2 regions of the Synechococcus sp. MIT S9509 genome follow, and region 1 is predicted to be linked to the other one. Evidence: predicted binding sites of a transcription regulator. Region 1 holds the regulator's gene; the other holds the start of a gene.
What was found. Region 1 encodes HrcA, which represses chaperone genes, less so after heat shock. Its sites were predicted from a motif close to TTAGCACTCNNNNNNNNNGAGTGCTAA; they were not measured.
Positions count from the first base shown of each region.

Region 2: groES (co-chaperone GroES) is a predicted target of HrcA. The motif match lies at 5,644-5,670, and genes of this name have one in related genera.

Region 1 covers NZ_CP138940.1:1,930,942-1,938,772, reverse strand. Annotated here, with positions in the region: gene SIB73_RS11170 (N-acetylglucosamine-6-phosphate deacetylase) at 1-555, opposite strand, end outside; gene purE (5-(carboxyamino)imidazole ribonucleotide mutase) at 588-1,175, shown strand; gene SIB73_RS11160 (AI-2E family transporter) at 1,286-2,380, shown strand; gene cysC (adenylyl-sulfate kinase) at 2,361-3,008, opposite strand; gene SIB73_RS11150 (translation initiation factor) at 3,058-3,384, opposite strand; gene SIB73_RS11145 (class I SAM-dependent methyltransferase) at 3,423-4,382, shown strand; gene trpB (tryptophan synthase subunit beta) at 4,422-5,672, shown strand; gene hrcA (heat-inducible transcriptional repressor HrcA) at 5,689-6,681, opposite strand; gene SIB73_RS11130 (rhodanese-like domain-containing protein) at 6,776-7,126, opposite strand; gene SIB73_RS11125 (DUF3352 domain-containing protein) at 7,204-7,831, shown strand, end outside.
Region 2 covers NZ_CP138940.1:1,625,956-1,633,786, forward strand. Annotated here, with positions in the region: gene SIB73_RS09535 (hypothetical protein) at 1-362, shown strand, start outside; gene pyrR (bifunctional pyr operon transcriptional regulator/uracil phosphoribosyltransferase PyrR) at 599-1,159, opposite strand; gene gpmI (2,3-bisphosphoglycerate-independent phosphoglycerate mutase) at 1,309-2,940, shown strand; gene secG (preprotein translocase subunit SecG) at 2,965-3,195, shown strand; gene groL (chaperonin GroEL) at 3,572-5,206, opposite strand; gene groES (co-chaperone GroES) at 5,282-5,593, opposite strand; gene atpD (F0F1 ATP synthase subunit beta) at 5,812-7,275, shown strand; gene atpC (ATP synthase F1 subunit epsilon) at 7,352-7,762, shown strand.

The DNA of each region.
Region 1 (7,831 bases):
CTGAGCCCCAGGTTGCTCCGGCGCCAGGGTGATCAGGCTGATATCGGTTTCAAATCCAGTGATCCTTTGATTGAGGGCTGCGACGCTGGGAGCAGCGATGTGCTCCAGCGGGTGTGCCCCACGTCGTTCTTCTGCCAGGAACGGCCCCTCCAGGTGAGCTCCCAGCAGCTGACAACGGCCGACTTGATGCAGGTCGCGGGCCTGCCGGAGCACGGCCAGGGATTGGCGTAAAGGCCCCACTGCACAGGTGACCAGGGTCGGAGCGATCGCCTCGACTCCATCTCGCCAAAGCAGTTCCAGCAACTGAAGCAGCCTTGGCAGATCCTGTTCCGACAGTTCCGTGAAGGCCAGGCCAAGCCCACCGTTGATCTGCAGATCGACCCCCCGACGACTGAGTCTGTCTCCATGCCAGCTTTCCCCGGCCATCGCTCCGCCGATCGGCATGGGGCCAGCGGCTTTGATCAGATCGTGATCATCCACGCTGAGCCAGGACAGACCCTCGGGGTCGCGGCTTCCGGGGCGCCGGGGCAGACGCACATCGGTGATCCGACGCATGCGGTTGGGCCGGCTCAGGCCGGTGCGGGACGATGGCAGTCTCGCTGTCCTTCCGGTTCTTGCCTGTGGCCGAGTTGCCATCCCCCACCGTTGATCCAGGTTCCGCGCCCAGGGTTGCCGTCATCATGGGCAGCGATTCCGACCTTCCCAGTCTCCATCCCGCTGTGGCGGTGCTGGAACAGCTGGGGGTGGCGGTGGAGGTACGGGTGCTCTCAGCTCACCGCACCCCCTTGGAGATGGTCAGCTTCGCGCAGCAGGCCCGCCAGCGTGGGCTGGCAGTGATTGTGGCCGGTGCCGGCGGTGCAGCCCATTTGCCCGGAATGGTGGCGGCGCTCACCACCTTGCCAGTGATTGGGGTGCCGGTGCAGAGCAAAGCACTCTCAGGTGTCGACTCATTGCATTCGATCGTGCAGATGCCCGGTGGTATTCCCGTGGCCACGGTGGCGATCGGTGGAGGTCTGAATGCAGGTTTGCTGGCTGCACAGATTCTCGCTGTGGAGGGTGGTGAGCTGGCGGAACGACTGGAGGCCTACCGCCAGCAGCTGCATGACGCGGTCATTGATAAGGACGCCCGCCTGAAGGCTCTGGGCAGTCGTGACTACCTCGAGCGAATGCCTTGATCTACAGCCATTGACGGCGTTCGCTGTTGCGGCCAGCCGGCATTTTTGGTGCCATGAGGTGAGTGCCGTGTGCAAGCTGAGCTCCCTTTGATCCGCATCTTCTTCAATCCATGACCCAATGGCCAGCCTGGCTTCGCTGGGGATTGGTGCTGCCGTTGCTGACCCTCAATCTTTTTGTGATCCGTCAGCTGCTTCTCCCGCTGGCTCCCTTTCCGGGCTTGTTTCTCACTGCGGCATTGATCGCGTTCCTGCTGGACATTCCCTGCCGCTGGCTCACTGCTCGAGGCCTCCGCCGCTGGGTGGCGATTGTCCTGGTCACTCTCGCCACGATCGGGGTCCTGTTTTTTGCTGCGTTGACCCTTGTGCCGCTGCTGATCGAGCAGCTAGGCCAGCTGATCAACGCACTGCCAGGACTGCTGTTGACAGCACAGGAATGGATCAATCGTGTTCAGGAATGGGCCTCAATCCGTGGTCTGCCCACTGAATTCGGAGACCTCAGCAGTGATCTGCTGTCGCGCGCAAGCACCGTGGCCAGTCAGCTCAGCCAGAGCTTGCTCAGCATTCTCGGGGCCACCCTCGGCACCACGATCAACACGGTGATTGTGCTGGTGCTGGCGGTGTTCTTCCTGATCGGAGGCGAGTCGATCACGATGGGTCTGGCCCGCTGGCTGCCGGATGAGTGGCGGCAGTTGGTAACCAGCACCCTGGTTCGTACCTTCCGTGGTTACTTCGGCGGGCAAGTGCTGCTGGCTCTGATCCTGGCGCTGGGTCAGATCGTGGTCTTCACCCTTCTGAAAATCCCCTACGGCGTGCTGTTTGCCGTGCTGATCGGTTTCACAACGCTGATCCCCTATGCCAGTGCTTTGACAATCGTGGCCGTGAGCGGGTTGCTCGCTTTTCAGGATCCCAGTACAGGGCTCGAGACTCTGTTGGCTGCGATCGTGGTCGGTCAGATCGTCGATCAGGTCATTCAGCCGCGTCTGATGGGAAGCATCGTTGGGCTTCAGCCGGCCTGGCTGCTGATTGCCCTGCCACTGGGAGCGAAGGCCGGAGACCTCTATGGACTGGGAGATCTGCTGGGTCTGCTGCTGGCGGTACCTGTCGCCAGCTGCCTCAAGACGTTCGTGGATGCCTGGGCTGAGCGTCAGGGCATCCACGCGGTTTTTAGTGAGGTCGTCAGCGAGGTCAGTGCTGGGCAGGAATGATGTTCCGGGACACCAGTTCGTTCACCACCTGATCCACGCAGTTCTCCAGGTTTGCCGAGCCGGTGTCCACGGAGAGTTCCGGAGTGTCTGGTGCTTCATAAGGGCTCGTGATTCCTGTGAATTCCTTGATTTCTCCTGCGCGTGCCTTCGCGTACAGCCCCTTGGTGTCGCGCTGTTCGCAAACGTTCAGATCCGCGGCACAGAAAATCTCGATGAAGTCACCCTCGCTCACCAGCGAGCGCGCTTTGTCGCGATCAGCACGGAACGGTGAAACGAATGCCGTCAACACGATCGTGCCGGAATCAAGAAAAAGCTTGGAGACCTCACCGATGCGGCGGATGTTTTCCTCCCGGTCAGCATCGGAAAATCCCAGGTCTTTGCAGAGACCATGGCGAACATTGTCGCCGTCGAGCACGTAGGTGGCAACTCCCCGCTTGAACAGGGCCTGATTGACCGCATTGGCAAGAGTGCTCTTGCCGGCGCCGCTCAGGCCTGTGAACCAGAGAATGGCACTGCGATGTCCCCGTCGTTCAGCCCGGGCGGCTCGGTCAACCGATGCCTGGTGCCAGGCGATGTTGGTGGAGGCACCCTGGTCGGTGAGCTTGCCGTAGCTGGACGAAGCGGACATGGGGATTCGGCTTTCTTGGGCCGCCATTGTCCCTCAGCTTCAATCGTCCTCAGCCACCAGCGCGCCTGGGTCGGTATCCCTCCTTCGTGAGCAGTTCCAGTGCGAGCTCCACCTGATCGCCCTGAAGTTCGATCAGACCGTCTTTTGCTGTGCCACCGCTGCCGATCCTTGTCTTGAGTTTCTTCAGCAGTGCTTTGAGTTCGTTTGGGTCGAGCTCCAGACCCCGGATCACCGTCACTGTCTTGCCGCCCTTCCCTCCTCGGGTCGGCTGCACGCGAACGATCTGCTGGGATTTCGCGGTCGGTTGCTTTTCGGGACCGCTCCGCCGCTGCAGACTGTCTGTGTTGCTGAATTCCTGCCAACCGCCTTTCGGCATCGCTTCCGCGCATCCGACCCCATCCTGCCGTTCCCGTGATGACCGACTCCGCGTCCACGCCTCGATGGGCTGACTCAAGCCAGGGCCTTGGTCGCTGGATCGAGCGTTTGATCGGTGTCGCTCTGCTCAGGCGCCCGCTGTTTTTTCAGGCACGTCAGCTGATTATCCGAACCGCGGAACGCAACGGCATTCCCTGGAGACTCCGTCGCCGGGAACTGCAGAAGGCTGCAGCACCGTTGTTATCGAGCACCATCACTCCCGGCCTTGTGCCGCCCGACTACTACGTGGCTCGTTTCCACGCCTACGAACAGGGCAATCTCTGCTGGCAGGCCGCTGCTGAAGCGGAGCAGGCCACCGATGCAATGGCCCTTCGCATCTGGCCGGAGGAGGCGCTCGCACCGTCTGTGGCCCAGTCCCGTCTGAGGGATGAGATCCACCGCGCTGTTGCGCCCGTGCTGAACGGATCCATTGCTCAGGTGCTCGATCTTGGCTGTTCCGTGGGAGTGAGCACGCTGCATCTCGCCCGCTGGTTATCTGAGCGGGCGGAGCAGCGCCGGGAGCCGCCACCAAGGATTCAGGGCCTGGATCTTTCTCCCGACATGCTTGCAGTGGCCCGTGTGCGTGATCGGGAGGGACTCGTGGATGGCTGGTTGCATGCAGCGGCGGAGAACACGGGTCTGGCGGATGCCTCCTTTGATCTGATCAGTCTCCAGTTCGTCTGCCATGAGCTGCCGCAGGACGCCACCCATGCCGTGCTGGGGGAGGCTGCTCGGTTGTTACGGCCAGGAGGCGCTCTGGTGATGGTGGATCAGGATCCAGCCTCCTCCGTGCTTCAGCGGCTTCCGGCGGCCGTGGCCACATTGCTCAAAAGCACCGAGCCCTACATCGAGCAGTACTTCAGCCTCGACATGGCTGCGGCCCTGCGGGAGGCAGGGTTCCGGAATCTTCAAATCAGTGCCTGTGATCCACGGCATCGCGTGATTGCCTGCTTACGCTGAGCCAACGCTTCAAAGGCCGCGCGCGCGGTCAGTTGCACCTTGACCAGCACCCTGCCACCCAAGCCCACCGCTCAGGATCTGGCCGTCAGCTCCAGGCCTGCCTCCTCGGGGCGTTTCGGCCGTTTCGGTGGTCAGTACGTGCCCGAGACTCTGATGCCTGCCCTGGCTGAGCTCGAGACTGCCGCGGCTGAGGCCTGGAACGACCCTGCTTTCACCTCAGAGCTCAACCGCCTGCTGCGCAACTATGTGGGCAGGGCCACGCCTCTTTACGAGGCTGAGCGCCTCACCGCGCACTATCGCCGCAGTGACGGCGGACCCAGGATCTGGTTGAAGCGTGAGGACCTCAACCACACCGGCGCCCACAAAATCAACAACGCGCTCGGGCAGGCGCTGCTGGCCCTGCGAATGGGCAAAAAGCGGATCATTGCCGAAACAGGAGCTGGTCAGCACGGAGTTGCGACCGCCACGGTCTGCGCCCGCTTCGGCCTGGAATGTGTGGTGTACATGGGTGCTGAAGACATGCGCCGTCAGGCTCTGAATGTGTTCCGCATGCGTCTTCTTGGTGCCAGCGTTCAGCCTGTGACCGCCGGCACTGCCACGCTCAAGGACGCCACCAGTGAGGCCATCCGTGACTGGGTCACGAATGTGGAGACCACCCACTACATCCTCGGGTCCGTGGCAGGTCCCCACCCCTATCCGATGCTGGTTCGTGATTTCCACGCAGTGATCGGAGAGGAGGCCAGGGAACAGTGCCAGCAGGCCTTTGGTCGTTTGCCGGACGTGCTCATGGCCTGCGTTGGTGGGGGGTCCAACGCCATGGGTCTGTTTCACCCCTTTGTGGAGTGCAGCGATGTGCGTCTGATCGGAGTTGAGGCCGCCGGTGATGGCGTCGCCACAGGTCGTCATGCCGCCACGATGACCGAAGGCAGGGTCGGCGTGCTTCACGGTGCCATGAGCCTGTTGCTACAGGACCAGGACGGACAGGTTCAGGAAGCTCATTCGATCAGCGCCGGGCTCGACTATCCCGGTGTCGGTCCTGAACACAGCTATCTGCGTGAGATCGGCAGGGCCGAGTACGGCGCCGTCACCGATGCTGAAGCGCTCCAGGCGCTGCAGCTTGTGAGCCGACTGGAGGGAATCATTCCCGCCCTCGAGACAGCGCATGCATTCGCCTGGCTGGAGACCCTCTGTCCAACCCTGCCGGATGGCACTGAAGTTGTGTTGAACTGCTCAGGGCGTGGCGACAAGGATGTGAACACGGTCGCCGATCAGCTCGGGGATGCACTCTGAGGGTTCAGGGTGTGTTTCAGCTGAGCAATCGCTCCAGGGTGACTGCGACTGAGTTCACGGCAGCACGGGCTGTCGCGTAGGCCATTCGCATCGGACCGATCAGGGCAACCTGGCCCATGCCCCCGTCTCCGCTGCGATAGCTGGCCTGGACGACCGAGCAGCGGCTGAGGGCTGTTTCGGGATGCTCTCGGCCGATCCACACTCGCCCGTCCGACCGGGCAGGAGCAGGAACGAAGGCTGCCGGATCACTGTCCATCAAATCGAGAAGAGGTCTCACCCTCGCGCTGTCACTGAATTCAGGTTCGGCCACGAGGCGCGACACCCCATGCACCAACGGTGCCTGCTCGATCGGGCGTTGGAAGGGATTCCCGTTCTCAAGTGCATCCTGTAGCGCCCTTCCGCAGGACTGCAGCTGCTGGGGCAGACAGCTCCACTCCAGTTTTCCTCTCTGCACCAGCTGGTCGGAGGTCCAGCGTTCCAGGGCTTCCACCTGACCGGAACTGCCGTGGGGCAAGCGCAGGTTGAGGTGATGGGCCTGGCTGGAATCGCCCACGAGCATCACCAGCAGCCGGTCCTCACTGCGCACCAGGCGAATGGTTCTGAGCTGGCTCTGGGATCGTTGCGGCGGACTGATCAGGCTCATCAGCCCCGTGAAATCCGTCAGCCGGCGTGCCAGCTGCAGTAACAGGTCATCCAGTGCCGCCCAGCGCAGGCTCAGCTGGGTCAATTCCCGCTCGAGGTGATGGGCACCCGCACCAGGCTCAGGCAGAAGGCAGTCCACATAGTGGCGGTAGCCCTGGGGGCTGGGCACCCGCCCCGCAGAGGTGTGTGGCTGGGTCAGGAGTCCACGCTGTTCAAGGGCTCCCATGGCCGAGCGCACCGTTGCCGAGCTTGCTTTGATCCCGAATCGCTGAACTAGAGCCCGGCTGCCAACCGGTTCGATGGTGTCGACGTAGTGGTGGACCGTGGCCTGTAGGACCTCCTGCTGACGGCGGGGCAGCGGCTTCACGGAGCTCAACTCGCGGGTGTGGATCCTACGGAGAATCAGTAAAGGGGAAGGTTCCTGTCATGAATCCACGCCGTTCGTTCAAGCGATGCGGCGTTCAGTAGCGCGGTACTGAGGAATCCACCTCGACGCTCCAGGCGTCAATGCCGCCCTCAAGGTTCCAGACATCCAGTGACGGTCGACTGTCGAGCAGCCAGCAACCGAAATTCCAGCTGCGCACTCCGGCATGGCACAGCACCACGATTGAGCCACCCTGCGGCAGAACCTCATCGATGCTCCCCATCCACTGTTCAGCATCACTCAGCGGCAGATGCCTGACCGGATGTGGAAACGGAGCGATCGTCAGTTCCTGCTGCTCCCGCACATCTACAACCGTCAGATCGGCATTCTGATTGAGCCAGTCGTTCAATTCGCCGGCTTTGAGGGGTTTGGGGGTGGGTCCGTTCATGGCTTCAGTCTGGCTTCGGACTGGCACAGCACAGTGGATGGATAGAAGATGAGCACCATGTGCTTCACCGCCTGTTCATGAAAGGGCGCTCGTTCCTGCTGGCTCTGGTCGTTGTGGCGATGGTGCTGCTCACCCTTGCACTCGGTTTTTGGTGGGCCATGGCCCGTCAGAGTCCGCTCCGGATCATGGACCGGTCACTTGAGCTGCCCCGGGCGGCACGTTTCATGCCCACTGATGCGGCCCTGACGCTGCACTGGCTGGTCGACCCCCGTCAGCTGCCTGCCTATGCCCAGGCTGTTGCGCCGGTTCGTCAGCGCCAACTGGTGCATGAAAGCACCCGTCAGCTCAGAGATGGTGCCTTTGCCCTGGCCGGACTTGACTTCAATACCGAGCTGGCCGGCTGGATCGGGCCTGAGATCAGTTTTGCAGTGCTTGACGCTCCTGCTCAGCAGTCCGGTGAACAGCCAAGGGAGGGCTGGGTCCTGGCACTGTCGAGCCGCGATCAAGACGGGGCCAAGCGATTTCTGCAGCGCTTCTGGCAGACCCGCAGCCTGGCAGGCACCGATCTGCAGATCTCCCGTTACAGGGGCATGGGACTGATCAGCGGTCGTGGTGCACTGCTTGGCCGGGATCCACAGCCGATTGCCACCGCCTTGATCGATGACGATCTGCTTTTGCTGGCTTCGGGACGGGGGGTGCTTGAAC
Region 2 (7,831 bases), 300 kb from region 1:
AAACCTGGAACCGCAACAAGGTTGATCACGAACGACTGCAGGACAAAGTGCAACGACAACAGTGGTGGGAAGCACTGAGCGTTCTCAATCAACTGGACCACCCCTGGTGGCAGACCCATTCCCTGCCTCTCCGCAGACAGGTTGAGGAAGCCATCAAGAATCTGCGCGATCGTCAGGAACATCACAGCCATGGGGCGTTGCCGGCCCACACCGTCGATCCTGAACAACTCAATTCTGCTGTGGAAGAGCGTCTGTCAGGCGGCATGGACCCATGGAGCGCCTTCATCGCAGGGTGTGCTGATCTAGGCGGTGTTCTGGTTGAGGAAGGACCGGAGAGCCTCTGCAAGGCGAAGAGACCGTGACGAGATCAATCCCAATGGAATCAATGGCAATTGCAGACTGGCGAAGAGGTTCTTGAGAGCTGATAGGGGCTGTTCACAATCGCCCGCCCAACACCGGGTGAAGCCTTCAGCTGGAAGGGCAGCGGAGGAAATGCGATCAGGTCACTGACGCCATGTAGAGGGGGTTCCACCAGCCCAAGCCGGCCTGAACTTGTGGCTTTCGTGTGCTTTTAAGGCTTTTTGGACGGGGAGGTGATTCAGTTCCGCCCCTGAACACTCCGCAGAAAAACACCCTCCTCACCATCCACATCCAGCAGTCTGAGCTCGATGGTTTCGGTCCGCCTGGTGGGAACGGACCGACCACAGAAATCCGGCTGAATCGGCAACTCCCGATGACCGCGGTCCACCATCACCAGCAGCATCACGCGGCGTGGCCGCCCCCAGGCCTGGATCGCCTCGAGAGCTGCACGCACGGTGCGGCCGGTGAAAATCACATCATCGACCAGCAGAACATCGCGTCCTTCGACACTCACAGGCAACTCGGTCGCTTGAACGGGCCTCATGGCAACCCGCTCGAGATCATCGCGATGAAAGGTGGGATCCAGTGTTCCCTGAGCAATCACCTTGCCGCTCTGCTCCTGAAGGAAGCGTGCCAGTACCGCTGAAAGCTGAACACCCCTGGTGGGTATCCCCAGCAGCAGCAACTGCTCAACATCCCCCACGCATTCAAGAACCTGGGAGGCCAGCCGCGAAAGAGTTCTGCCGACATCCTCGGCGGAAAGAATCTCGATCCGTTCACCATTCCCAGGCGTCACCATGACCGACTTAATGCGACTGATGACTGTATGTCGGATATCACCCTTGAGATCCGCAAAAGCTGACCTTGGTGAACCAAAGAGTTCACCAAGGGCCGGATCCGGGGGTAACTTATGAATCTAGAGAAGACCTTAAGAACGGATAGGGCTGAGTGAACGTTGTTGATCGCCATGCGGGACGACCAGGCAAGGAGCGATCCATCGCTCCTGTTGTCCTTGCGATCCTGGATGGCTGGGGCGAGCGCACAGAAGCAGATCACAACGCCATCCAAGCAGCACGCACCCCCGTCATTGACGCTCTTCGACACGCCTATCCCCAGACATTGATTCAGGCGAGCGGTTCCTATGTGGGATTGCCCGATGGACAGATGGGCAATTCCGAGGTGGGGCATCTCACCATCGGTGCTGGCAGAATCATTCGGCAGGAACTCGTGCGCATCGGCGACACGGTGCGCGCCAACCAGCTCAGAGACGTTCCGAAGCTCCGTGAACTGGCTGAACGGCTTCGAGCGAGCAACGGCACGCTTCACTTACTTGGGCTCTGTTCGGATGGCGGCGTGCACAGCCATGTGGACCATCTGTGCGGTCTGCTGCACTGGGCGGCCGACGAAGGTCTGAAACACGTTGCGATCCACGCGATCACCGATGGACGTGATACACCGACCCAAAGTGCTCCGACATATCTGAAACAGATTGAGAAAGCGATTCAGGTCAGTGGAGTGGGTGAAATCGCCAGCCTGTGCGGTCGTTACTGGGCCATGGACCGAGATAGGCGCTGGGAGCGCACAGCCCGCTCCCATGAGCTGCTGACCTCTCCTGACGTTGCGTTGAGCTCTCTGTCAGCAGCTGAAGCGCTACAGGCCAGTTACGACAGCGGTATCACCGACGAGTTCGTGGAACCGACACGTCTGCGACCGACCTATCTGAACGATGGCGATGCCTTGCTGATGTTCAACTTCAGACCCGATCGGGCTCGCCAGATCATTCAGTGTCTGGCCCGAGCGGACTTTTCCGATTTCGAACGCCCCCATCAACCTCAGCTGGACGTGGTCACCTTCACGCAGTATGAGGCCGGCCTGCCGGTGGAAGTGGCCTTCCCACCCGAATCCCTGGATGACCTGCTGGGTCAGGTGGTGGCCTCAAGAGGACTGCGCCAGTACAGAACAGCTGAAACCGAAAAGTATCCCCACGTCACGTATTTCATGAACGGTGGCGTTGAGCAGCCGCTCGAGGGGGAAGATCGACACCTCGTGCCTTCCCCACGCGTGGCCACTTACGACCAGGCCCCGGCCATGAATGCCGACACTCTCACTGTGAGCTGCATTGAAGCCATCGAGAAAGGGATCTACTCCCTGGTGGTGATCAACTACGCCAACCCCGACATGGTTGGGCATACCGGCGTGATGGAGGCTGCCACTGAGGCGATCGAAACCGTTGACCATTGCATCGGAAGGCTTCTAGATGCTGTGGGACGCATGGGCGGAACGATGATCATCACCGCAGACCATGGCAACGCCGAGCGGATGCAGGGCGACGACGGACAGGCCTGGACAGCCCATACCACCAATCCGGTTCCATTGATTCTTGTGGAGGGCGAACGCAGAAAGCTGCATGGCATGGGCAACGCTATCCGCCTGCGGGACAACGGCGGGCTTGCTGATATCGCACCGACTCTTCTGCAACTGCTTGGCCTTCAGAAACCCGAGGCCATGACCGGCAGCACTCTGATTGAACCAATCGAGACCCCTGTGCCCTCAAGCGCTCGCCTGCCACAGCCAGTCTGACCGGCTCGGGCATAAAATCTGCAGATGATCACCACCGTTCTTTCCTGGATGTGGATCAGCAGTGGCCTTTTGCTGATTCTCTTCGTTCTGCTGCACAGCCCCAAGGGTGATGGCATGGGCGGGCTTGCAGCCAGTGGCAGCACCTCGTTTACAAGTGCCAGCAGCGCGGAAGCAACTCTCAACCGCATCACCTGGACCACTCTGGCCGTCTTTCTCACACTGGCTGTGATACTGAGTGCCGGCTGGCTGAACTGAATCAAAGAGCCGACATTTCCAGGTCCAGCGACCTCAGGCCCTCAGGACATTCAGGGAAGCCGTCGCGTCGCGGATAAGCCCCCTCATCGCGTTAAGGCACATCATTCCTCAGAGTGTCAGCCTCTTCCCTCTCGAAGGATGGCAGACCATGCCCGCGAAGAGACGCCGCAGCCTGAATCAGTGCTTTTTTTACAGCAGAAGCCACAATGCCGCCGGCCCTGAGCAGCACACAACTCACACCCCAGGATCTCGACCCAAGGCGTTAGCCCTTGGCAATAGTTGAGAGACCTTAGTGGCCCTGCAACGAGCACAAAAAAACCCCGCAAGAGCGGGGTTTGACGGGTCGCCTGAGCGACAATGCAGGGAAAGCCGCGACTCAGTAGTCGAAGTCGCCACCACCCATGCCACCACCTGCTGGTGCAGCTTCCTTCTTCTCGGGAAGATCAGCAACGATGCACTCCGTGGTCAGCACCATGCCTGCGATTGAGGCAGCGTTCTGCAGACCGGAACGGGTCACTTTCGCTGGATCCACAATGCCGGCAGCCAGCATGTCGACATAGTCGCCGTTGGCAGCGTTGTAACCGTCATTGAAGGTCTTGGCCTTCACATTTTCAGCAACTACCGCGCCGTTGACACCTGCGTTCTCAGCGATGCGCATCAGCGGTGCAGTCAGAGCAGCCGCAACGATGTTGGCTCCGATCAGCTCTTCACCCTCCAGGCTGGATGAGGCCCACTGCTCAAGCGTGGGAGCCAGATGAGCAAGGGTGGTACCACCTCCGGGAACGATGCCTTCTTCAACAGCAGCCTTGGTCGCATTGATGGCATCCTCAAGGCGAAGCTTCTTGTCCTTCATCTCGGTTTCAGTGGCAGCACCCACCTTCACCACAGCAACGCCACCAGCCAGCTTTGCAAGTCGCTCCTGAAGCTTCTCCTTGTCGTAGGTGGACTCGGTTTCATCCATCTGCTTCCGGATCTGCTCGCAACGGGCTTTCACGGCCACGTCGTTGCCTTCGGCCACGATAGTTGTGGTGTCCTTGTTGATGGTCACGCGACGGGCAGTGCCCAGCATCTCGATCTTGGCGTTCTCAAGCTTCAGACCGGCGTCTTCGGTGATCAGCTGACCATTGGTCAGCACAGCCATGTCTTCCAGCATGGCCTTGCGGCGGTCACCGAAACCGGGGGCCTTGACGGCAGCCACATTCAAAACACCGCGCAGACGGTTCACCACCAGAGTGGCAAGAGCTTCCTTCTCAATGTCCTCAGCGATGATCAGCAGGGGCTTGCCAGTGCGGGCAATCTGCTCGAGGACGGGTACGAGATCCTGCACGAGACCGATTTTTTTGTCGGTGAGCAGGATGTAGGGCTCATCGAGGACGGCTTCCATTCGCTCCGTGTCAGTGGCGAAATAAGGGGAGATGTACCCCTTGTCGAAGCGCATACCCTCAGTGACCTCCAGTTCGGTGGTCATCGACTTGCCCTCTTCCAGGGAAATCACGCCTTCCTTGCCGACCTTGTCCATGGCATCGGCGATCATCCGACCAACTTCCTCGTCGTTGCCGGCGGAGATGGTGCCCACCTGGGCGATGGCATTGCTGTCAGCAATCGGCTTGGCATTTTCCTTGATCTTGTCGACCAGAAAATCCGACGCCTTGTCAATGCCCTTTTTCAGAGTGATGGCGTTGGCACCGGCGGCAACATTGCGCAGACCAGCCTTGACCATGGCATGTGCCAGAACGGTGGCTGTGGTGGTGCCGTCACCTGCTGCGTCATTGGTCTTGGATGCGGCCTGACGAATCAGAGCAACGCCGGTGTTCTCGATGTGGTCCTCGAGTTCGATCTCCTTGGCGATGGTGACGCCGTCATTGATGATCTGAGGTGCACCGAACTTCTTTTCAAGAACAACGTTGCGACCCTTGGGGCCAAGGGTGACAGCAACGGATTCGGCGAGGATGTCAATGCCCTTTTCGAGAGCGCGGCGTGCGTTCTCGTTGTAGATGATGCGTTTTGCCATGGGGGCGGGAATGAATGGGAAGGGTTGAGTGAATGACTGCCGGCCTGTCAGAGGCGCGGGGCAGCCGGAGGCCGGTCAGTTGACGATGGCAAGGATGTCCTTCTCAGACAGGAGCACGAATTCATCGCTTCCGAGCTTGATGTCGGTGCCTGCGTACTTGCTGTAGAGGACCTTGTCTCCGACGCCCACTTCGGGGGACTGGCGTGAACCGTCGTCGTTGCGCTTGCCGGGGCCAACCTGAACGACTTCACCCACCTGGGGCTTTTCCTTGGCTGTGTCGGGAAGCAGGATGCCGCCGGAAGTTTTCTCCTCCGATTCCGAAACCTTGACGAAAACGCGATCGCCGAGGGGCTTAACAGTTGAGACGCTGAGAGATACAGCTGCCATGGGTTCTTGCAGAGCAGGGACAGTGCGCCGAAGCGCCGATGCGACTCGAGCTGGCACTCAAGGTCGTCGAGTGCCAACCTATGTCCGGGTTCTGCACTTCGGCCACGGGACAAGCGTGCGGGTGACCGAACCACACCCCCCTTTCACATGACGGTGGTATCGTTGCCCCGCTCAGGACGGGATTGCTCTAGACGCTCCCCTCCCACACCCCCTTACTTATGGCCGCTGCTGCTCCCGCCTCCGCCGGTACCAAGGGCGTTGTCCGCCAGGTGATTGGCCCGGTTCTGGACGTGGAATTCCCCGCCGGCAAGCTGCCCAAAATTCTCAACGCTCTCCGCATTGAAGCCACCAACACCGCCGGCCAGGCGGTCGCTCTGACTGCTGAGGTCCAGCAGCTGCTTGGTGATCACAGGGTCCGTGCCGTGGCCATGAGCGCCACCGACGGGCTTGTCCGTGGCATGGAAGCCATCGACACAGGCGCACCGATTTCAGTGCCTGTCGGCGAAGGAACACTGGGTCGCATCTTCAATGTTCTGGGCGAGCCTGTTGACGAACAGGGTCCCGTGAAGTCGGATGCGACAGCTCCGATTCACCGCTCGGCACCGAAGCTGACTGAACTTGAGACCAAACCGAAGGTCTTTGAGACCGGCATCAAGGTGATCGATCTCCTGGCTCCTTATCGCCAGGGTGGAAAAGTTGGCCTCTTCGGTGGTGCAGGTGTCGGCAAGACCGTGCTGATTCAGGAACTGATCAACAACATCGCCAAGGAACACGGTGGTGTTTCCGTATTCGGTGGTGTGGGTGAACGCACCCGTGAAGGCAATGATCTGTACGAGGAATTCAAGGATTCCGGCGTGATCAACGCCGATGACCTTTCCAAGTCGAAAGTGGCGCTCTGCTACGGCCAGATGAACGAGCCCCCGGGCGCACGCATGCGTGTCGGCCTGTCAGCTCTGACGATGGCTGAGCATTTCCGCGACGTGAACAAGCAGGATGTGCTGCTGTTCATCGACAACATCTTCCGTTTTGTGCAAGCAGGCTCTGAAGTCTCCGCACTTCTTGGACGGATGCCATCAGCTGTGGGCTACCAGCCAACCCTCGGAACCGACGTCGGTGAACTTCAGGAACGAATCACCTCCACCCTCGAGGGCTCCATCACCTCGATCCAGGCGGTTTATGTTCCTGCTGACGACCTGACTGATCCGGCGCCAGCCACCACATTCGCTCACCTCGATGCCACCACAGTGCTGAACCGTGGCCTTGCATCCAAGGGCATCTATCCAGCGGTTGACCCCCTCGACTCCACCAGCACCATGCTTCAGCCCGCAGTTGTGGGTGACGAGCATTACCGCACTGCTCGCAGCGTTCAGTCCACCCTGCAGCGGTACAAGGAACTGCAGGACATCATTGCCATCCTCGGTCTCGATGAACTCTCCGAGGATGATCGCCGCACCGTTGATCGTGCCCGCAAAATTGAGAAGTTCCTCTCTCAGCCTTTCTTTGTAGCTGAGATCTTCACTGGCATGTCCGGCAAATACGTGAAACTCGAGGAAACCATCAGTGGTTTCAATCAGATTCTCGCCGGCGAGCTGGATCACCTCCCAGAACAGGCTTTCTATCTCGTTGGCAACATCGATGAGGTCAAGGCCAAGGCCGCAAAGATGGCCGAAGAAGCCAAGTGATCATGATCGGGGCATGGCATTCATGCCCCTGAATTTTCACTTCACTCAACGCTTTTAACCCAAACATTCCATCTCCATGTCCCTCACCCTCCGCGTGCTGGCACCAGACCAGAGCGTGTTCGATGGTTCTGCTGATGAGGTGATCCTCCCAAGCACCACCGGACAGCTGGGCATCCTTCCAGGTCACGTTTCACTTCTGGCGGCACTTGATGTCGGCGTACTTCGTGTTCGTGCGGACGGAAGCTGGAAATCCATCGCACTGATGGGTGGGTTCGCTGAAGTGGAAGCTGACGACGTCACGGTGTTGGTGAACTCCGCTGAGATGGGTAGCTCGATCGATGGCAGTTCTGCTGAAACAGAACTGCAGGCTGCACGCGCAGCCTTGAGCAAACTGGAAGGTCAGCCGACCTCACCCGAGAAAGTGAAAGCCCAGCAAAGCCTTGATCGAGCAAGAGCTCGTGCGCAGGCAGCCATCAACCAGAATTAATTCACTTCTGGGAGAAAAAAGTTATCAGCACAATTAGAGGCAATGCCTCGACAAATTTATCAGTGGTTT